Regions from separate parts of the Comamonas nitrativorans genome, predicted to be linked through region 3. Evidence: predicted binding sites of a transcription regulator. Region 3 holds the regulator's gene; each other region holds the start of a gene.

Region 1 (5,182 bases), on a different contig from region 3:
CGGAAAGGTTTTGGCTGAAGGCAAACCGCCTGCCATGCTGATGATGCCGGGGCGGTCGGTAAGCTTGAGGATCTCGCGGATGGCCGACGAGTTCATCTTGGCAGTACGTCCTGCCAGCGTCCATTGGGTCATGATGGTTCTCTCAGAGAAAAAGCCGGGGATCACCCGGACAAAAAATTTTCAACAGGGGACAGCCGCTGATGGCAAGGCTGGCCTGCTCCGAAAAGCGGCCATTGTGGGCATATCTGCCCTTGATGCCTATGGCACAAACCCAGGGGTGTGTTTCAGGCCTTGAGCATCCACAACGCCGTAGCCACCAGCAGTGCGGCCATGCAGCGATTGAACCATAGCAGACGCGCCTCCTGGGCCAACCAATGGCGCAGGGCTGCCCCGACGCAGGCGTAGGCGAGATTGCTGCCAAAGGCAAAAACCACCATCACCGGCACGACGATGCCCAGGCGCTGCAGCGCATTGGGCTGCCCCACGACCCACCCGGCGATGATGGACAACGCCAAAAACCATGCCTTGATGTTCACAAACTGCAGCAGCACGCCCTGCCCAAAACCGACATGCAGCAACTCCCTTCGGGCCTGCGTCAGTTGGCGGCTGCCGGCCAGACGCCAGGCCAGCCACAGCAGGTAGCCGCAGCCCAGCAGTTGAATGGCCCAGCGCAACACGGGAATTTGTGCCACCAGTGCCCCCGCGCCAGCCGCGCACAACAGCAAAAGCAAGCACCACCCCACCGGCACGGCCAGCACAAAGCGCAGGCTGCGGCGCAGCCCGGCATTGGCCGCCATGGCCGTGGCCAAGGTGGTATTGGGCCCGGGGGTAAAACTCATAGCCGTGGCCAGGAGCAACAGGGCGGTAAATTCAGTCCAAAGCATGGGCAAGAATAATGCCCTGTTTCTTTAAGGAAAGTGAGCTTGTGATGCGTGATGCAGACAACCTGGGCACCGTCATGCCCGCCAGCGGCTATGCCGGCGACATCCCCCCTGCCCTGGCCTGGCACTGGGTGCAAACCGGCCAGGCCGTGCTGATCGATGTACGCACCGATGCCGAGCGTGCCTGGGTCGGACAGGTGCCCGGCGCCGTGCCGGTGGCCTGGAAGCAATGGCCGCAAATGCAGATGAATGCAGATTTCGACGCACAATTGCAAGCAGCGGTGCCGGCAGGCGGCAAGGTCGTGCTGCTGTGCCGCAGCGGTGTGCGTTCAGTTGCCGCTGCGCAGCAGGCCACGCAGTTGGGACTGCAGGCGTTCAGCATCCTGGAAGGGTTCGAGGGCGATCTGGACGCCAACGGTCAGCGCGGGCACGTCAATGGCTGGCGCTACCGTGGACTGCCGTGGCACCAATGACGCAGCCCCGCAAGGGGACTGGCATCCGCCCTGCGGGGCTGGTGCAAAAAGAGGTGAAAATGAAGCCGCAATCAGCCGCCGCACGCGCCGCCGGAGCAGCAGCCGCCGTTGGCGTGCGGGTCTTCGGCGGCGCCTTCCGTCCTGGTAATCACGACGCGCCACAGATCGGGGCCTGCCTGGTCATACGCCCATTGCACCTGGCCAGGGGTACGTGATTCGAGCTGAAAGCGCAGGGGAACGGGGTCATGGTCGTTCACGATGGTGATGGATTCACCCGAGGCCAAGGCATCAAACTGGCCAAAAATCTGAGCATGGCGCAGACGCGGTTCAATGGTGCGGACATCGATCACAGTGCTCATGGAAAAGCCTTTCAAAAAGAGCGGTCAGGGGACGAATATGGTGAAGGTGTTGTTGGCAGGGCTGTCTTAGAACGTGTTTACGATCTCGGCGCGAAGGGGTGCGGGAAGCGGATCGGGATGGGCTGCAAGGCGCAAACCGCAGTCATAGCAGTGCTATGGCGAGGATTTGCAACGACGCAGAGCGCCCGAGGCAGCGACTGCACACCCGCGTGGAGATCGTGAACACGTTCTTAGCCGTCCTTGCCGTCCAGGCGCGAACGGAGCAGCCACGGGGTGTAAATCACCAGGTAAATTCCAAAAGCCAGTGCCCAAAAGGTGGCGGAAATTTCCAGGGCGCGAGGGTAGAGCTGGGGCGCAATCACCGGCAGCACAACCCGTACGACGGTGGCCAACAACACCAGCGCGTAGGCGATGGTTTCACCGCGCGTGGCCTGCAGGGGACGGCCCGTATGGCCCCGGGCGGTACGGGTGACCATGCCGATGATCAAGCCGCCAATCACCCCGACTGTCAGGGCATGAACGGCAAAAGTCTGGCCCAGCCAACCCAGTTGGGCGCCAGCCAGCATGGCAAAACCGATCGGCATCCAAGCATACGAGAGGTGCAGCACCCACAAGATCGGGCGCTTGAGCGTGACCCAGGGGCTCCAGCGGTACAGGCGAATGGCGTGCAGGAGGGCTGCAATCGCACAGGCCGCCACAACCAGCAAAGTCGGTGCCGAACACACCCACAGCAGCAACGCGATAGCGGTAACGGCCAGCAAACTCAGCTCGAAGCGGCGTGACGTGTTGATCACCAACCCAGGAGTGACGTTGCGCGTGAACATGGGCACAACGCGCCCGGTCATGACCGAGACGACCATCACAATCAGCGCCAGTTCGGCATACAGGGGATGCAGCGGATCCAGCGCGATGACCTGCAGCTGAATGAGGTGAAAGCACAGATTGGCCACACTCATCAGCAACAACAGGGAAATGAGCGGGATATTGCGCTTGTTGCCCGCCTGCAACAGCACCCGCAGCAGGACGACGGCCACTGCGGGCAGGAACAGCATGTCGATCACTGCAAACACGGCATACGGAGCGCACAGCGCAGCCACCCGCGCGGCCAGCCACAACAGGGCCAGAACGGCCAGCAAAGGTCCACGGGCAGTGTCAAGCCCCGTCCAGGCCCGTACCGCCGTGAGCAGGAAACCTGCAACCACGCCAGCCGCAAAACCGAACAGCATTTCATGCCCATGCCACAGCAGGGCGGACATGGGCAATTGCAAAGGCATATAGCCCAGGAATGCGGCCACCCACACCGGCACGGACAGGCAGGCCATCAGCGCAGTGAGCAGGTAAAACGGGCGAAAACCCAGGCGCAGCAGCGGCCAGCCCACCAGGGCCGGGGGTGCTTGCGGAGGACGGGGCGAAAGGTTCGGCAAAGGCTGTGACATAAGTGTCTGCCGACGGCAAAGCCGGCGGGCAGGAACTGGGAATAATAAGATTTATTTTACATGAATCTTTTGATCTGCATCTAACACCGGGAATGTTTCCCACACTGTGCATCCAGGTACAAAAAGTAACAAACAGGCAGGGAAATGAACCGTCATAAGATTTATATGAAATAAATGTTTGGCAACCGCACCCCCTCTAACCCACTTCTTTCACCCTTCCCCCTCTGGAGCCATCTGTATGAACATCGACAAATTCAAACATCAGCACGTAGACATCCTGTCGCGCATCGACCAGTTGCGCACGCTCACCCACGCAGGTGTGGAAACCAATGCCCAGGCAATTGCCCAGGGCATCATCAATTTCAGCTCTCTCATCAAGCTGCACCTGGCGGTCGAGGACAAAGCGCTGTACCCCGCCCTGCAGCGCAGCGGCGATGCCGCGCTGGCCCGCCTGGGGCAGCAGTTCCAGGAAGATATGGGGCCGATCGCCCAGGCATTCGACGGGTTCGCCCGCCGCTGGAACACTGCCGAGCGTCTGCGCAACGACCCCACCGGTTTTCGCAACGATGCCAACACCGTACTCAAGCGCGTGTACGAAAGAATGCAGCGTGAAAACCGCGATTTCTATCCGCGCATCGAAACCGCCCAGAACGCCGCCACCATGGCTGTCTGACGCCCCCCGAGCGCCGCATTCCCGTAATCAAGAGTACGTTCCAAGGTCAAAGTACGGGATATCCATAAGCTCAGGTAGAATCAAAAACGATTCTCATTCGTTAAGAGCTTATTATGCAACGCAAATTTTGGTGGCTGCTGGCCGTATTGGGGTGTTGGGTAGGACTGGCGGGGCCGGTCGCCTGGGCGGAGGAATCGGCCTCGGCACAGTCCCGCCAGCTGTGGCAATTGCTGGATTACGTAGCCGTTGATTACAGCGGTGCCGTCGAAGACGGGGCCATTGCCGACGAGGGCGAGTACGCCGAAATGCTCGACTTCACCGCCACTGCACAACGGCAGATCACCGCCTTGCCAGCACACGCCGAGCAGGCGGCGATTGCCGACACCATCGCGCAACTGCGCCAGGCCGTGGAAAACAAGGCGGATGCCGCCGAGGTGGCCGAACTGGCACACAGCGCCGCCGATGCCCTGGCCCGGGCCTACCCCTTCCCGATGGCCCCCGCCTTCGAGCCGAACCTGGCTCGGGGTGCCCAGCTGTACGCTGAACACTGTGCCAGTTGCCACGGTGCCAACGGCGCAGCCGACGGCCCCGCTGCGCAAGGCCTGGAGCCAGCGCCGATTGCCTTCACCGATGCCGAGCGTGCCGATGCCCGCAGTCTGGCGGCGCTCTACCAGGTGATTACCCAGGGTGTCGAAGGTACCTCGATGGGCAGCTACGGCAGCCTGTCGGAAGAAGACCGCTGGGCGCTGGCATTTTTCTCCGGCACGTTGTCGTATGACGCGCAGCTGACCGCACAGGGCCAGCAGCAGTGGCAGCAGGACGCGCAACTGCGCAGCCATTTTGCCGAGATGGGCGCCCTGACCACCGCCACCCCGGCCAGCCTGCAGAAAGCGCTGCCGCAGGCTGATGGCCGGGCCACCCTGGCCTACCTGCGCCAGCATCCGGAAGCCATCAACGTGGGCAAACCCACAGGCACCGCCCTGTCGCGCCTGCGTCTGCAGGAGAGCCTGGCGGCCCTACACAGCGGCGACAACGCCACGGCCATGCGCCTGGGCCTGTCGGCGTACCTGGATGGATTCGAGCCGCTGGAGCCTGCCGTGGCCGCCCGCGACAAGGCGCTGATGGTGGCAGTGGAAGCGGCCATGCTGCAGTACCGTGCCGCCATCACGAAAAATGACATCCCCGGGGCGGAAGCTGCCGCCGGGCACCTGGAAGCGCAACTGCAAAAGGTCGATACCCTGCTGCAGGACGGCGCCAACGACACCACGGCCACCTTCCTGGGCGCCTTCACCATCCTGCTGCGCGAGGGGCTGGAGGCGATGCTCATCGTCATCGGCACCATCGCCCTGCTGCGCCGCGC
Region 2 (5,182 bases), on a different contig from region 3:
GGGCGGCGGCGCGGTGCTGCGGGCGGAAAACCGCGCCGCCTTGCGGGCGGGCAGCACGGTGTTCTACCTGCAGGCCGCGCCCGAGGACATTGCCCGGCGCCTGCGCGGCGATACGGTGCGCCCCCTGATGCAGGGAGTGGACGCCTTGCCGCGCCTGCAGGAGCTGCTCAAGGTGCGCGGCCCGCTGTACCGCGAGGTGGCGCATTACGTACTCGACACCCAGCGGCACAATCCCAACCAGGTGGCCCGCAAGATTTGCATGCAGATGGATGTGGCAGGGCTGACGGGCCTGGGCAGCATTTGAAGAAAAAAAATAGCTGTTACCGCTGATTATTCAAAGATTTCAAATAACTTTATTTCCAAAAACCTTATCAATAAAGCGCAAACAGCTCTTTATTTTGAAATGAAAGGCATGGCAGATGGCTGAAATTCTGCACCGCGTGGGGATCGATCTGGGTGAGCGTTCCTACCCCATTCTCATTGGCAGCGGCCTGTTGCAGGCCGCTGCCAGCTTCGCCACCTGTCCCAAGGCAGCGCAGGCGGTCATCATCACCAACACCACGGTGGCGCCGCTGTACGCGGCGGCCTTGCAGGCCGCACTGGCCGGGCATTACGCCCAGGTGCGGCAGGTGGTGCTGCCCGATGGCGAGGCGTTCAAGGACTGGGCCACGCTCAACCAGATTTTCGACAGCCTGCTGGAAAACGGCTGCGACCGCAAAACCGTGCTCTTTGCCCTGGGCGGCGGCGTGATTGGCGACATGACCGGCTTTGCCGCTGCCAGCTATATGCGCGGCGTGCCCTTCGTGCAGATCCCGACCACGCTGCTGTCCCAGGTCGATTCCAGCGTGGGCGGCAAAACGGCCATCAACCACCCCAAGGGCAAGAACATGATCGGCGCGTTCTACCAGCCACGCCTGGTGCTGTGCGACCTCGACAGCCTGGCCACCCTGCCCGCGCGGGAGCTGTCGGCGGGCCTGGCCGAAGTCATCAAGTACGGGCCGATTGCCGACATGGCCTTCTTCACCTGGCTGGAGCAGCACGTCGACGCCCTGCGCCAGCAGGACAAGGCCACACTGGCCCAGGCCGTCAAGCGCAGCGTGGAAATCAAGGCCTGGGTCGTCGGCCAGGACGAGAAAGAATCGGGCCTGCGGGCCATCCTCAACTTCGGCCACACCTTCGGCCATGCCATCGAGGCGGGCATGGGCTACGGCAACTGGCTGCACGGCGAAGGCGTGGGCGCCGGCATGGTGATGGCGGCGCACCTGTCGCAGCGCCTAGGGCTGGTGGATGCGCACTTCGTCCAGCGCCTGACCCAATTGATCGACCGTGCGGGCCTGCCCACCCGTGGCCCGGTGCTGGACACGCAGGACAACGCCGGAGCCTACCTGGCGCACATGCGCGTGGACAAGAAGGCCGAAGCCGGGGACATCCGCTTCGTACTGATCGACGGCCCCGGCAAGGCCGTGGTGCGCAGCGCCCCGGACGCTCTGGTGCGCGAGGTCATCAACGCCTGCTGCGCCGGGGGCTAACCAACGGCAAACTGGTTGCGCCCCTGGGCCTTGGCCCGGTACAGGGCGGCATCGGCGCACGCCAGCAGGGCCGCTGAACCGCTGTCGCCCTCCTTGCCGGGATAAGGAATCTGCGAGCAGACCCCGGCGCTGACGGTGACGATCTCTGCCGCCACCGAGCCCTGGTGGGGAATGGCCAGCTCGGCCACCGCCTGCACCATGCGCCGGGCCACTTCCTGGGCGCCTTCCAGATTGGTATCGGGCAGCAGCACAACCAGTTCTTCCCCGCCGTAGCGGGCCACCAGATCGGAAGTGCGGTGCAGGCAGGCGTTCAGCGCCTTGGCGACTTTTTGCAGGCATTCGTCCCCGCGCAAATGGCCATAGCGGTCGTTGAAGGCCTTGAAGCAGTCCACGTCGATCATGATGACGCCGACGGGACGCTCCCCGCGCAGGGCCAGGGCGCAGATCTGCTCCAGGCGCTCATGGAAATGCGAGCGGTTGGCGATGCCCAGCAGCGCATCGGTGCGCGAGACGGCCCGCAACCGGGCGTTGGCCGCCTCCAGTTCCTGGGTGCGCAGCACCACACGGTCTTCCAGGTTCTGGTTGGCCAGGGCCAGCTGCATGTTCTGCGCGGACAGCGCGGTGTAGAGCTTGCCGATCAGGCGCAGCAGCGCCTGGGTGCCGTTGTCATGGAACTTGACTTCAATTTCATAGGCTTTGCTCGGACTCATGCCGCCCTGAATGGCGATGATCTGCCGCGCCATCGACTGGTCGATACCCAGAATGTGCAGGCCCAGCCACGAGGTCAGGAACCCCACCAGAGTCGCGCTGGGGTCGCTCATGGTGGCACGCTGCGTCCACAGCGTCTGAATCTGCTGGACGAACTGCTGGTGCATGCTGCGATGGTTCTGCACGTGGCGCATGTCTACGCCGTACTGGGCCATCAAGTCTTCTTCTTCGCGGAAGTGGTACTCGGTATAGGCCAGCAGGCGGCCATAGACATCGGCCAGCATGCCGTCGCGATCGCCCAGGGGGTTGAGCATGGCGTGGTTCAGTTCATTGAACAAATCCACCAGCACATGGTGCTGCTGATCCAGATCGTCAAATCCGGTCACAAAATTGTTGTCCCAGACAAATGCGTTATCCATGATGCTCACCTTGAGTACCTTTTCCCATCCGCGCGTTACGCCATAAGCCTGCCAGTGTAGAAGTCACAGTGACAAGTTTCCTGATATCCGTCAAGCGCTGCGCACCCTGTATCCGGGCAAACCCCAGGGGGAACCGCCACTCCCAAGTACTACGCCGACGCTGCGGCTTTGCGACAATCGCGCCTTTGTTTTTCTTGGAACGGGCGTGTTCCGCCCTCCAGCATTGATGTCTTCCCCACGCTTTACCCTGCGCGATTTCGATTTCGAACTACCGGCGCAGCTCATCGCCCAGCACCCTTGCGTCCAGCGCAGCGCCTCGCGCCTGCTCGATGGGCGCAGCCACCCGCCCACCGACCGCATCTTCCACCAGTTGCCCGGCCTGCTGCAACCGGGCGACCTGCTGGTGTTCAACGACACCCAGGTGGTCAAGGCCCGCCTGTTCGGCGAAAAAGCCAGCGGCGGCAAGCTGGAGCTGCTGATCGAGCGCGTGCTGCCCGGCGGCAGCGAAGTGGTGGCGCACATGAAGGTGAGCAAAAAGCCCCTGCCCGGTGCCCGCCTGCACCTGTGCGGCGGCCTGGCCCACGGCGGTTTCGACGCCACCTTGCTGGGCCGCTGGCCCGATGCCAACGGCCCCCTGTTCCACCTGGCGCTGCACGGCCCGGAGGGCGCAAGCGCCTGGCAACTGATGGAACGGCACGGCCACCTGCCCCTGCCGCCCTACATCGAGCGCCAGCAGGCCAGCGGCCACGACCCCGATGCCGCCGAGGACAGCGAACGCTACCAGACCGTCTTTGCCCGCCAGCCCGGCGCCGTGGCCGCACCCACCGCCGCCCTGCACTTCGACGCCGCCGTGCTGGCCGCCCTGGCCGAACGCGGCGTGGAGACGGCCAACGTGACCCTGCACGTCGGCGCGGGCACCTTCCAGCCCGTCAAGACCGAAGACCTGGCCCAGCACCAGATGCACAGCGAGTGGTACGACATCCCCCTGCCCACCCTGGCCGCGCTGGAGCGCTGTCGCCAGCGCGGCGGACGCATCCTGGCCGTGGGCACCACCAGCGTGCGCACGCTGGAATCGTGGGCCGCCAGCGGAAAAACGACGGGCGACACGAACATCTTCATCACCCCGGGGTTTCAGTTTCAGGTGGTGGACTTGCTGCTGACCAACTTCCACCTGCCCAAAAGCACGCTGATGATGCTGGTCAGCGCCTTTGCCGGCTACGACTGCATCCGGGCGCTGTACCAGCACGCCATCGGCCAGCAGTACCGCTTTTTCAGCTACGGCGACGCGATGCTGTTGCAGCGGGCGTAATCAATATCCATGCTGCTGCCGGAACGCCCGGGCGGCGCCGAAGTGGCCGTTGCCGATGAAGGGCACGGGCGGGCGCAGCGCCGACAGGGGCGAGGGGTGGTTGCTGGTCAACACCAGATGCCCCCGATCGTTCGGGATAAGACGGCGCTTGGACTGGGCGTGGCTGCCCCAGAGCATGAACACCGTGGGCCGGCCCTGCTGGGCGACATGGGCAATGATGGCGTCGGTCAGCACCTCCCAGCCCTTGCCGGCATGGCTGGCGGGCTGGCCTTCTTCCACCGTCAGGCAGGTGTTGAGCAGCAGCACGCCGTTTTGCGCCCACTTGACCAGGCTGCCGCCGGGCTGCGGAAACGGCGGGAAGGGCACGCCCAGGTCACGCTGGATTTCCTTGAAGATGTTTTGCAGCGAGGGCGGCAGGCGCACACCGGGCGCGACGGAGAACGACAGCCCCTCGGCCTGCCCGCGCCCGTGGTAGGGGTCCTGGCCGAGGATGACAACGCGCACGGCGGGCGCATCGGTCAGCTCCAGGGCGCGTAGCGGCCGGGGCGGAAAGATGACGGCGCCGGCATCCAGGCGCTGTTGCAAAAAATTTTGCAGGGACTGGCCCGTGCTGCCGGCGAAGAACTGCGCCACCAGCGGCTGCCAGCCCGGGGCGACCGGCCAGTCTGCCGGCTGGGCGCAAAGCAATTGGTCGGGCCGGGGCTGGAGGGGTGTGGCAGCAGTCATGAATACTTTTTAATAGCTTGTTGCGCAGATGGTTCAACGATTTTAAATAGTCTCGTATCCAAAGCTTTGGAACCATCCGCGCGATCAGCTCACTTTTTCGCAACTGCCGTCATTGATCCGGTTACGTCCGGATTCCTTGGCGCAATACAGGCGGGCATCGGCCAGCGCCAGAAGCTGGTCGCTGGTCTGCTCGGCCCCAGGCACCAGGGCGGCCACGCCGACGCTGATGGTCACGTGCTGTCCCACTTTGGAGCCGCCGTGCGGCAATTGCAGCACCCGCACGGCCTGGCACAGCGCCTGGGCCTTGGCGCTGGCGCCTTCCAGGGAGCATTCGGGCAGCAGGCAGACAAATTCCTCGCCGCCGTAGCGGGCCACCAGATCGTAGGAGCGGCCCATGGCCCCGCGCAGCACCTTGGCCACGGCCCGCAGGCAGGCGTCGCCCCCGGGGTGGCCGTACAGGTCGTTGTACTGTTTGAAAAAGTCGATGTCGA
Region 3 (5,182 bases):
ACAGCGCCATCACCACCGTTTGTGCTGCCAGAATCACCATCAGCGGGGCGGCCAGGTCGGTCAGCTCCCACAGCCTCAGAGAGAGCAAGGCCATGGCCAGATAAATCGAGAGGCCGGCGTTGCCGAACACGTCGATGGCACGGTCGAACACCTTGATGCCGAAGACGTAGTCCAGAACGTTGCGGATCACGACCCCCGAACCCAGCGCCCAGACAAAGGTCGGTAGCTGGATGGCCGTGTCCTTGGTCAAATGGGTCATGAATTCGGCGAACGCCAGGCAGCCGGCAAACAGGGCCAGGGTTTCGATGGCAGCGTCGGCCGTAATCAGGCGTGGCGCATTCGAGGGGAACTCGAAGTTGGGCAGCTCGCCGCTCTCCGGCACCGTCGGGGCGGTAGCGGCCAGTTGCTCGGCGTCCGGGCGTGCCGTGGCCAACTGGTGGTGCGTAATCAGGCGCTTGGCCAGCGGGCCGCCCAGCAGTCCCCCAATCACCAGGCCGAAGGTGGCACATGCAATCCCCAGAGTGGTTGCACCTGTCAGGCCATATTGCCCCTCCAGCACCGAACCCCAGGCACCGGCCGTGCCGTGTCCGCCCACCAGGGTGATCGAACCGGCTACCAGACCGATCAGCGGGTCCAGTCCCAGCAGTCCGGCCAGGCCCATGCCGACCGTATTCTGCACAACGATGAACAGTGCAATCACGCCCAGGAACACCATCAGTCCCATCCCCCCTTCGCGTAGTTTGGAGAAATTCGCGCTCAGGCCGATGGAGGAGAAAAAGATCAGCATGAAAGCCGTCTGCAAGCTGCTTTCAAAACCCAATGTCAGCCCCATGGTCTCATGCAGGGTGTAGATCACGGCGGCAACGACCAACCCCCCGGCCACGGGTTCGGGGATATTGAAATCGCGCAGAAAACGGATGCGCTGGACTAAGAATTTACCGAGCAGCAGTACAAGCACTGCCAGGATCAGCGTGTAGTAGGCACTGAAGTTGATGTGCATGAAATAGGCCTCTTTTCTTGGCGGGCTGGCGGTGCCAGCCGTTGTTGAAAGGAAAAGTCCCGCTTGGCACGCGCTTTGCAAGCACGCACGAAGGGGACGTTCGTCCTATTTTCGCAAGCCTGGGAAAAGGTAGGTGCAACCATGGTTTTTAATATTTGTATATCGAGGGTAACCATGGGTTGTACTTGTTGTCAGGCCAGGGTGTTGGCAGCGTCGTGCCGACGCCCATAGCGCCCGGCAAGCACGGCCGACACCATGATCTGCATCGGGTGGAACAGCATCACCGGCAGCACCATCGGCCCGACCATGGCGGCGGAAAACAACACCTTGGCCATGGGAATACCGCTGACCAGGCTTTTCTGGGCGCCGCAGAAAAGAATCGTCGCTTCATCCGCCGCGCTGAAGCCCAGGCGTCGGCTGATCCAGAGGCACCAGCCCATGACGATGGCAAGCAGCAGGGCGCACAGGCCGAACAGCACCGCCATGGCCGGCAGCGGCATTTGCTGCCACAGTCCGGCGACCACGGCGCTGCTGAAGGCGGCGTAGACGACCAGCAAGATCGAGCCTTGATCGACGATGCGGATTTTCGATCCCGCCTGCTGCAAGAGCTTGCTTGTCCACGGGCGCAGCAGGTGGCCTGCGGCAAACGGCAGCAGCAGTTGCACGGCGATGCGTGCGACGGCCTCCAGCGGGTCGCCCGCGCTGCCGCCGCTGTGCGCCAGCAGGGCGCCGACCAGCAGGGGGGTGAACACGATGCCCATCAGGGTCGAGCCGGAAGCGCTGCACACGGCGGCCGGGATGTTGCCCCGGGCAACGCTGGTGAGGGCAATGGCCGACTGCACCGTCGCGGGCAGGGCGCACAGGAACAGCATCCCCTGCACCAGCGGGGCAGGAAGCGCCCAGGCAAGGAGAGGCTGTGCCAGCCAGCCGATCAGCGGAAAGATGGCAAAAGTGGTGGCCGTGACGACAAGGTGCAGGCGCCAATGCCCGATACCTGCCCAGATGGCCTGGCGGGACAGTTTGCTGCCATGCAGGAAAAACAGCAGCACGATCACCCAGGTCGTGGCTTGATCCAGAAGGCGGGCAAACTGCCCGGTGGCCGGGGCCAGGCTGGCCAGGACGACGGTCGAGAGCAGGGCAAGGGTGAAGGTGTCGGGCTTGAAGCGCACGGGGAAGTCCTTGAAAAACCGGGAAAGAGCAGGAAGGTTGAAAAAGTGGCTCAACTTTGGTGGGCATCTGCCGATACACCAAGCGTTTATTGTGTGCAATGAAAAAGCTTGAAAAGGTCATCAATGATGAACAGTACGACTTTTACCCAGGCGGCCCCGGGGGCCGACGTTTCGCCTCGGGGCCATTTGTTCCAAATGCCCTTGTTCAAGCCCGGAACCCGCGTCTTGCAAGGGGGGCGGGAAGAAACCGTCAGCCATGTGGTGCTGCGCCGCAAGGAAATGATGGTGTATCTGGTCGGGCAGGATGAACCGGTAAAGCCGGAGCGCCTGTATCTGGAGCCGCTGTGGTTCACGACCGAGCGGCGTCCGCAAGCGCTCAATTGGTACCTGTAGGATCGTCAATACGTTCCAAAGAAAAATGGCCAAAGGGGCACGGTTTCCTCTTTGGCCATTTGCGCGGTGCTCAACCGATGTCTCAGCGGCCTTCGCGTGAGCTATTGACCAGGCGCTGCAGTGCCTCCTGGTCGAGGATGCGGATGTGGCGCTGCTTGACTTCAACGATGCCGTCTTCGACGAACTTGGAAAAAGTGCGGCTCACGGTTTCCAGCTTCAGGCCCAGATAGCTGCCGATCTCCTCGCGGGTCATGCGCAGGATCAGCTCCGAGGAGGAAAAGCCCCGTGAATGCAGGCGCTGCACCAGATTCAGGATGAACGCCGCCAGGCGCTCTTCGGCCCGCATGCTGCCCAGCAGCAGCATCACGCTGTGTTCGCGCACGATCTCGCGGCTCATCACCTTGTGGACGTGCGACTGCAGGGCGGTCACTTCCCGCGAAAGCTCTTCCAGGCGGTTGAACGGCATCACGCAGACTTCGGCGTTTTCCAGCGCAATGGCATCGCAGGTGTGGTGGTTCTGCACGATGCCGTCGAGCCCGATGATTTCCCCTGCCATCTGAAAGCCTGTCACCTGGTAGCGCCCGTCTTCCGTGGCGACGCAGGTCTTGAAGAACCCGGTGCGAATGGCATAGAGCGAGTTGAATATCTCGCCGTTCTGGAACAGCATTTCGCCGCGCTTGATTTTGCGGCGGGTGGCCACCACTTCCTCGATGCGCTGCATCTGCTGCGCATCCAGCCCGATGGGCATACACAGTTCACGCAGGTTGCAGTTGGAGCAGGTAACTTGGATGGAGGCGGTGGTAGGTGTCATTGAACAAAGGTCGCAATTGCCCAGGGGGTAAGTGTGGCGCAAACAAAGGAGGGCGCAGAACATTGGGGCAAGCCCGCAATACGCTGACCTGAGTCAAATTATCGCCCGTTTTCTTTTAAAGAAATAATTGACACACGTCAAGGAAGCGCTTTAGTGATTTACTCCAGAATAGCGGGCTTACTAAGGAGAAGATTGCCCATGAGTATTGTCACGCCCGATCTGTTGCGTCGTTACGATGTACCTGGGCCACGCTATACCTCCTACCCTACGGCTGACCGTTTTGTCGAAGCCTTCCGGGAGAAAGATTACATCGTGGCGCTCAAGCAGCGCAAAGTGCAGTCGGCCACGGCCGTGCAGCCGCTGTCGCTGTACATCCACATTCCGTTCTGCGAATCGCTGTGCTACTACTGCGCGTGCAACAAGATCATCACCAAGCACCATGACCGGGCGGCCAAGTACCTGGCGTACCTGGAGCGCGAGGTGGATCTGCACGTCCAGCACCTGGGCCGTGGGCAGGTTGTCAGCCAGTTGCACCTGGGCGGCGGTACGCCCACCTTTTTGTCCGACGAGGAACTGGCCGGGCTGATGGACATGCTGCGCCAGCGCTTCGAGTTTGCTGCCGACGGGGAGTATTCGGTCGAAGTCGATCCGCGCACGGTCACGCCCGAACGCCTTCAGGTGCTGTGGGACCTGGGGTTGAACCGTTTGAGTTTTGGCGTGCAGGACTTCAATCCCGATGTGCAGCAGGCCGTGCATCGCATCCAGCCTGCCGAGCAGGTCTTTGCCCTGGTCGATGCGGCCCGCAAAATGGGTTTCAAGTCACTCAACGTCGATTTGATCTACGGGTTGCCCAAGCAGTCCCCGCAATCCTTTACCCGCACCTTGCAGCAGGTCGGGGAACTGCTGCCCGATCGCATCGCGCTGTATGGCTATGCCCACTTACCCGAGCGCTTCAAGTCGCAGCGGCGCATTCTGCGGCCGGACTTGCCTACGGCAGGCGACAAGCTGGAAATGCTCTCTGCCGCCATCGATAGCTTTATTGACGCAGGCTACGTCTACGTCGGCATGGATCACTTTGCCTTGCCCGACGATGCCCTGGCGGTTGCCAAGCGCCAGGGGCGCCTGCACCGCAACTTCCAGGGGTACAGCACCCAGCCGGACTGTGACCTGATCGCCCTGGGGGTTTCGGCGATTGGCCGTATCGGTGCCACGTACAGCCAGAACGCGAAAACCCTGGACGAGTATTACGACCTGATCGACCAGGGGCTGCTGCCCATCGTGCGCGGGCTGGCCTTGAGCAAGGATGATCTGATCCGCCGCGCAGTCATCATGTCCATCATGTGCCAGGGGGAACTGCTGTTCGAGTCGATCAACAATGCCTGGCTGATTGACTGCAAACAGTATTTCGCTGCGGAGTTCGAACTGCTGCAAGCCCAGCAGGAGGAAGGCTTGGTCGAAGTGCTTGAGGATTGCATCCGCGTCACGCCCAAGGGCTGGTTCTTCGTGCGCGGAGTGGCCTTGGTGTTTGACCGTTATCTGCAGGCCGACCGCAGCCGGGAGCGCTTTTCGCGGATCATCTGATCCCTATGCTGACCTCTTTGCTGTGGACTACTTTGATCATGGGGCTCGTGGGTGGGCCCCATTGTCTTGCCATGTGCGCTGCGCCTTGTGCGGTGGTTGCCTCCGGCGGCGGAGCGCCATCGCGCAGCCGCTGGCTCGGCTTTCATGGTGGGCGCTTGCTGGGCTACAGCGGCCTGGGGGCTTTGGCGGCCTGGGCCATGGGGGAAATGGCGTGGCTGGCCACGAATA
Region 4 (5,182 bases), on a different contig from region 3:
CCCGCCCGATAGTCGCAACGAAGTGCATCTGCTGCTGCACAGCCTGCACAGCACCCAGCAGACGCTGCGCACCACCATTGGCCAGGTACGTGACAGCGTGGAGCAGATCCGCACCGGCGCCCACGAAATCGCCACGGGCAACAACGACCTGTCCGCCCGCACCGAGCAGCAGGCCGCCGCGCTGGAAGAAACCGCCGCAAGCATGGAAGAGCTGTCTTCCACCGTGCAGCAAAACGCCGCCAGCGCCCGCCATGCGCATACGCTGGCCACCAGCGCCTCGGGCGCTGCGCATCAAAGCCAGCAGGCCGTTACCGCCATGGCGCAGACCATGGAGCAAATCGCCCAGCGTTCGGCCCGCATCACCGACATCATCGGCGTCATCAACGGCATTGCCTTCCAGACCAACATCCTGGCCCTGAACGCTGCGGTGGAAGCGGCCCGCGCCGGCGAACAGGGCCGGGGCTTTGCCGTGGTGGCCGGCGAAGTGCGTGCCCTGGCCGGGCGCAGCGCCGAGGCCGCCCGCGAAATCAAGGCCCTGATCGAAGCCGCCACCAGCGAAATCGGCGCCGGCTCCACCCAGGCCGGCACCGTCGGCGAAGGGATGCAGGGCGTACTGCACAACGTCGATCAGGTCATGCACCTGATGCAGGAGATTGCCCAGGCCTCCGGCGAGCAATCCAGCGGCATTGCCCAGGTCAATCAGGCCGTGGCCCAGATGGACCAGGCCACGCAGCAAAACGCCGCGCTGGTCGAGCAGGCGGCTGCCGCCTCGGATGCCCTGCGCGAGCAGGCCAACCGCCTGACGCTCAGCGTGGAAGTGTTTCGCATCGACGCCGGGGCAACCGTTCCCCGCCTGGACGGCTGACACAAGCCGGCAAACCGCTGGCGGCCAAAACGAGGCACTTTTCAAAGGATGCGCCAGCTGCTCTGAGAACCTGTTCACGATCTCGGCGCGAAGGGGTGCAGGATGCGGATCGGGATGATCTGCCAGGCGCAGACCGCAGCCATAGCGGTGCTATGGCGAGGATTTGCAACGCCGCAGAGCGCCCGAGACCGCGACTGCACACCCGCGCCGAGATCGTGAACAGGTTCTTATTACAAGAGCAGTCCCTTTCCCGCTTCGATCCACAGCCCACCCAGGCCTGCAACAGGCTATGCTGCGCATCTTTTATGGAGACCACCATGCGCATCGAAACCCTGGCCGTCCATGCCGGCTACCAGTCCGACCCCACCACCCGCTCGGCTGCCGTACCGCTGTACCAGACCACCTCGTACACCTTCGACAACGCCCAGCACGGCGCCGACCTGTTCGACCTGAAAGTGGCCGGCAACATCTACACCCGCATCATGAACCCCACCACCGACGTGCTGGAGCAGCGCGTGGCCGCGCTGGAAGGCGGCATCGGCGCCCTGGCCATGGCCTCGGGCATGGCCGCGATCACCGCCGCCATCCAGACCATTGCCGAAACCGGGGACAACATCATCAGCGCCAGCACCCTGTACGGCGGCACTTACAACCTGTTTGCCCACACCTTCCCGCAGCAAGGCATCGAAGTGCGCTTTGCCGACCCGCGCGACCCGGCCAGCTTCGCCCAGCTGATCGACGGGCGCACCAAGGCCGTGTTCTGCGAATCCATCGGCAACCCCCTGGGTAACGTGACCGACATCCGCGCCCTGGCCGACGTGGCCCACGCCGCCGGGGTGCCGCTGATCGTGGACAACACCGTGCCCAGCCCCTACCTGTGCCGCCCGTTCGAGCATGGCGCGGACATCGTCGTCCACGCCCTGACCAAATACATGAACGGCCACGGCAACAGCATCGGCGGCGTCATCGTCGATAGCGGCAAGTTTCCCTGGGCGGAACATAAGGAACGCTTCAAGCGCCTGAACGAGCCGGACGTGAGCTACCACGGCGTGGTCTACACCGAAGCCCTGGGCGCCGCCGCCTTCATCGCCCGCGCCCGCGTGGTGCCGCTGCGCAACATGGGCGCGGCGCTGTCGCCGTTCAACGCCTGGGCCACGCTGCAAGGCATCGAAACCCTGCCCCTGCGCATGGATCGCATCTGCGCCAACGCGCAAAAAATTGCCGAAACCCTGCAAAGCCACCCCAAGGTGGAATGGGTGCGCTATGCCGGCCTGCCCGACCACGCCGACCACGCCCTGGTGCAGCGCCAGATGGGCGGGAAGGCCTCGGGCATCCTGTCGTTCAGCCTGAAAACCGCCCCCGGCGAAGATGCCCGCGCAGCAGGCGCCCGCTTCCTGGATGCGCTGCAACTGTTCCTGCGCCTGGTGAATATCGGCGACGCCAAGTCGCTGGCCACGCACCCGGCCTCGACCACGCACCGCCAGCTCAACCCCGAGGAACTGGCCAAGGCCGGCGTCACCGAGGGCATGGTGCGCCTGTCCATCGGCATCGAACACATCGACGACCTGCTGGAAGACCTGAACCGCGCCCTGGAAGCTGTTTAAAAAAGAGAGCTGTTTTCTCTTGAAAATAAAGGATTTTAGATAGAGAACAATCTGAAATTCAATAATGATAAGCGGTAACAGCTATAAAAAAAGCGCCACTTAAACGGTGGCGCTTTTCCCTGAAACCTTGGAGTCATCACGCAGCCAGACTGCGTTTCAAGAGGCCAGCTTTAGAAGCGGTAGCCCAGGCCCACACCGACCAGCACGGGATCGACCTTGAACTTGCCGATGCCGCCACTCACCTTGGTGTCGATATACACCTTCTTCACGTCGAAGTTGATCGACCAGTTCTTGTCCAGAGCGTAGTCGAAACCCACTTGCAGGGCCGGGCCCCAGCTGTTTTTCTTGACGCTCAAAGCGCCATTCAGGATATCCACGCTGGAGAAGCGGGTGTAGTTGATACCAGCGCCCACGTAGGGCTTGAAAGCGCCCAGGTTGGTGAAGTGGTATTGCGCCGTCAGCGTGGGAGGCAGGTGCTTCAGGGTGCCGATCTTGGCACCGTTCAACCGCACGTCGTGCTTTTGCGGATAGGTCAGGATCAGCTCGGCCGCAAAATTGGGCGTGAAGAAGTAGGAGATGTCCAGCTCGGGGATGACCTTGTCGTTGATGCTGACGCCTTTGTCGCCAGCGGCACCGCCGTTGTGGCTGTCCAGATGCACAGCGCGGACACGCACCATCCACTTGCCGTCTTGTTGGTGTTGTTGCGCCATGGCAGCGCCGGAGGTCAGGGCACACAGGGCAGCAGCTGCCAGCAGAGTTTTCTTCATCATGGTGAAAAGTTTGTTGTCCGGGGACGACCCCCGTGCTGTGTATTAAGCCCATGAGCAAAATGGTCAAATTTGCTTTACGTCAAAAATTGGTAATTTCCCCTACGCACCGTGGATTTTTCTCCACGCACTTTGCCGCCACCTGACGCCCCCATCGAAAGCGCACAAAAAAATAGCTTCCAACACTTGCCGGCAAGGCGTTGGAAGCCGATTTCACCAATACCGGAAGAATTTGCTTCAACCGCCCCAGCGCTGCGCCCGTGCCACCGGATCAGGCGTGTTGATCGGTGTCAAGGCGGCTTGCCCTTGCAGCACGGCAACCAGGTTATCGGCTGCCAACTGGCACATCCTGCGCCGCGTGGCTTCGGTGGCACTGGCGATATGCGGCGTCAGCACCACATTGGGCACGGTCAGCAGATCGGGATGTACCTGGGGCTCCCCCTCGAACACATCCAGGCCCGCCGCGGCAATCTGCCCGGTGCGCAAAGCCCGGGCCAGCGCGGCATCGTCCACGATGCCGCCCCGGGCAATGTTCACCAGGGTGGCACCCGGGCGCATCAGCGCCAGCTCGGGGGCGCCGATGGCGTGGTGGTTCTCCGGCGTAAACGGCAGTACCAGCATGACGTGGTCCGACTCGCGCAGCAGCGTCTCCTTGTCCACATACCGGGCGCAGCAGTCGACCTCCAACGCTGGCGCCAGCTGCGAGCGGTTGTGGTACAGCACCCGCATCCCAAAACCCTTGGCCGCCCGCCGGGCAATCGCCTGGCCGATGCGCCCCATGCCGAGGATGCCCAGGGTGCTGCCATGCACCTCGGCGCCCAGCAGCATGTCATAGCGCCATTCGCGCCACTTGCCGGCCCGCAGGAAGTGTTCCCCTTCCGTAATGCGCCGGGCCGTCGCCATGAGCAGGGCAAAGCCAAAATCGGCCGTGGTTTCCGTCAGCACATCCGGGGTATTGCTGCCCTGTACCCCGGCCGCCGTCAGCGCGGCCACATCGAAGTTGTTGTAGCCCACCGTCATGTTCGCCACAGCCTTGAGCCGGGGGCAGGCTGCCAGCAAAACAGCATCCACGCGCTGGATACCCGTCGCCAAAAGGCCATCCTTGCCCTGCAGCTGGGCTATCAGGGCTTCGGCGTCCCAGGCAACGTCAGCCTGGTTGTCCTGCACCTCGAAGTGCTCGCGCAAGAAATCCACCACCTGCGGCGCAATCGCCCGGGCAATCAAGATATGGGGGCGGGGCATCGCTCACCTTTCCATCAACGGAAAAAAATGAAAGTCATCACAACAAACAACGGAATCAAAATGCACCCCGACCAGAGCATGTAGCCAAAGAAACTTGGCATCCGCACGCCACGATCTTCCGCAATCGCCTTGACCATCATGTTCGGGGCATTGCCAATATAGGTATTCGCCCCCATGAATACCGCCCCGGCCGAGATGGCAGCCAAGGTCGTGGCCATTTCCGTGGTCAAGTGGGCCACATCGCCGCCCGCCGTATTGAAAAACACCAGGTAGGTCGGCGCGTTATCCAGAAATGACGACAACACCCCCGTCGCCCAGAAATACATCGCCGGATTGGGTGAACCGTCAGGATTCGTGACGGCCCGCACAATGGTGCCAAACGGCCCTTCGGTACCCGCCTTGAGCATGGCGATCACCGGAATGATGGTCAGGAAAATCCCGGCAAACAATTTGGCCACTTCGAACATCGGATCCCAGCCGAACTGATTGGCTTCATGCACCCGGCGGGCCGTCATGGACAAAGACACCACCGTCACCAGCACCAGCCCCAGATCACGCACCAGCCCCGGCAGTCCGACCTCGGTTCCGGCAATATCAAAAACCACCAGGCTTTGCCACATCCCGCTCATCAGCACCAGGCCCACAACCGCCGCCAGCAGGACGAAGTTGAATTTGCCGTCAAAGCCCAGGCGTTCCCGTGCGCT

The links. Region 3 encodes FNR, which switches genes on or off when oxygen is low (the NO sensors DNR and NnrR bind a similar motif). Its sites were predicted from a motif close to TTGATNNNNATCAA; they were not measured.
Region 1: ACFO3A_RS08665 (hemerythrin domain-containing protein) is a predicted target of FNR. The motif match lies at 3,219-3,232, and genes of this name have one in related genera.
Region 2: ACFO3A_RS06645 (bacteriohemerythrin) is a predicted target of FNR. The motif match lies at 2,737-2,750, and genes of this name have one in related genera.
Region 4: ACFO3A_RS03380 (OmpW/AlkL family protein) is a predicted target of FNR. The motif match lies at 3,309-3,322, and genes of this name have one in related genera.

What each region holds. Positions count from the first base shown of each region.
Region 1 covers NZ_JBHSEW010000006.1:193,254-198,435, reverse strand. Annotated here, with positions in the region: gene ACFO3A_RS08690 (aminotransferase-like domain-containing protein) at 1-132, opposite strand, end outside; gene ACFO3A_RS08685 (LysE family translocator) at 285-884, opposite strand; gene ACFO3A_RS08680 (rhodanese-like domain-containing protein) at 929-1,354, shown strand; gene ACFO3A_RS08675 (DUF2249 domain-containing protein) at 1,426-1,713, opposite strand; gene ACFO3A_RS08670 (NnrS family protein) at 1,944-3,149, opposite strand; gene ACFO3A_RS08665 (hemerythrin domain-containing protein) at 3,388-3,822, shown strand; gene ACFO3A_RS08660 (FTR1 family protein) at 3,936-5,182, shown strand, end outside.
Region 2 covers NZ_JBHSEW010000005.1:21,133-26,314, reverse strand. Annotated here, with positions in the region: gene ACFO3A_RS06655 (shikimate kinase) at 1-304, shown strand, start outside; gene aroB (3-dehydroquinate synthase) at 420-1,529, shown strand; gene ACFO3A_RS06645 (bacteriohemerythrin) at 1,526-2,656, opposite strand; gene queA (tRNA preQ1(34) S-adenosylmethionine ribosyltransferase-isomerase QueA) at 2,883-3,965, shown strand; gene ACFO3A_RS06635 (uracil-DNA glycosylase) at 3,966-4,691, opposite strand; gene ACFO3A_RS06630 (diguanylate cyclase domain-containing protein) at 4,776-5,182, opposite strand, start outside.
Region 3 covers NZ_JBHSEW010000008.1:115,403-120,584, forward strand. Annotated here, with positions in the region: gene gltS (sodium/glutamate symporter) at 1-1,000, opposite strand, end outside; gene ACFO3A_RS10340 (bile acid:sodium symporter family protein) at 1,192-2,169, opposite strand; gene ACFO3A_RS10345 (hypothetical protein) at 2,296-2,562, shown strand; gene fnr (fumarate/nitrate reduction transcriptional regulator Fnr) at 2,645-3,373, opposite strand; gene hemN (oxygen-independent coproporphyrinogen III oxidase) at 3,572-4,954, shown strand; gene ACFO3A_RS10360 (sulfite exporter TauE/SafE family protein) at 4,960-5,182, shown strand, end outside.
Region 4 covers NZ_JBHSEW010000002.1:202,060-207,241, reverse strand. Annotated here, with positions in the region: gene ACFO3A_RS03390 (methyl-accepting chemotaxis protein) at 1-865, shown strand, start outside; gene ACFO3A_RS03385 (O-acetylhomoserine aminocarboxypropyltransferase/cysteine synthase family protein) at 1,183-2,469, shown strand; gene ACFO3A_RS03380 (OmpW/AlkL family protein) at 2,640-3,236, opposite strand; gene ACFO3A_RS03375 (2-hydroxyacid dehydrogenase) at 3,474-4,478, opposite strand; gene ACFO3A_RS03370 (sodium:proton antiporter) at 4,493-5,182, opposite strand, start outside.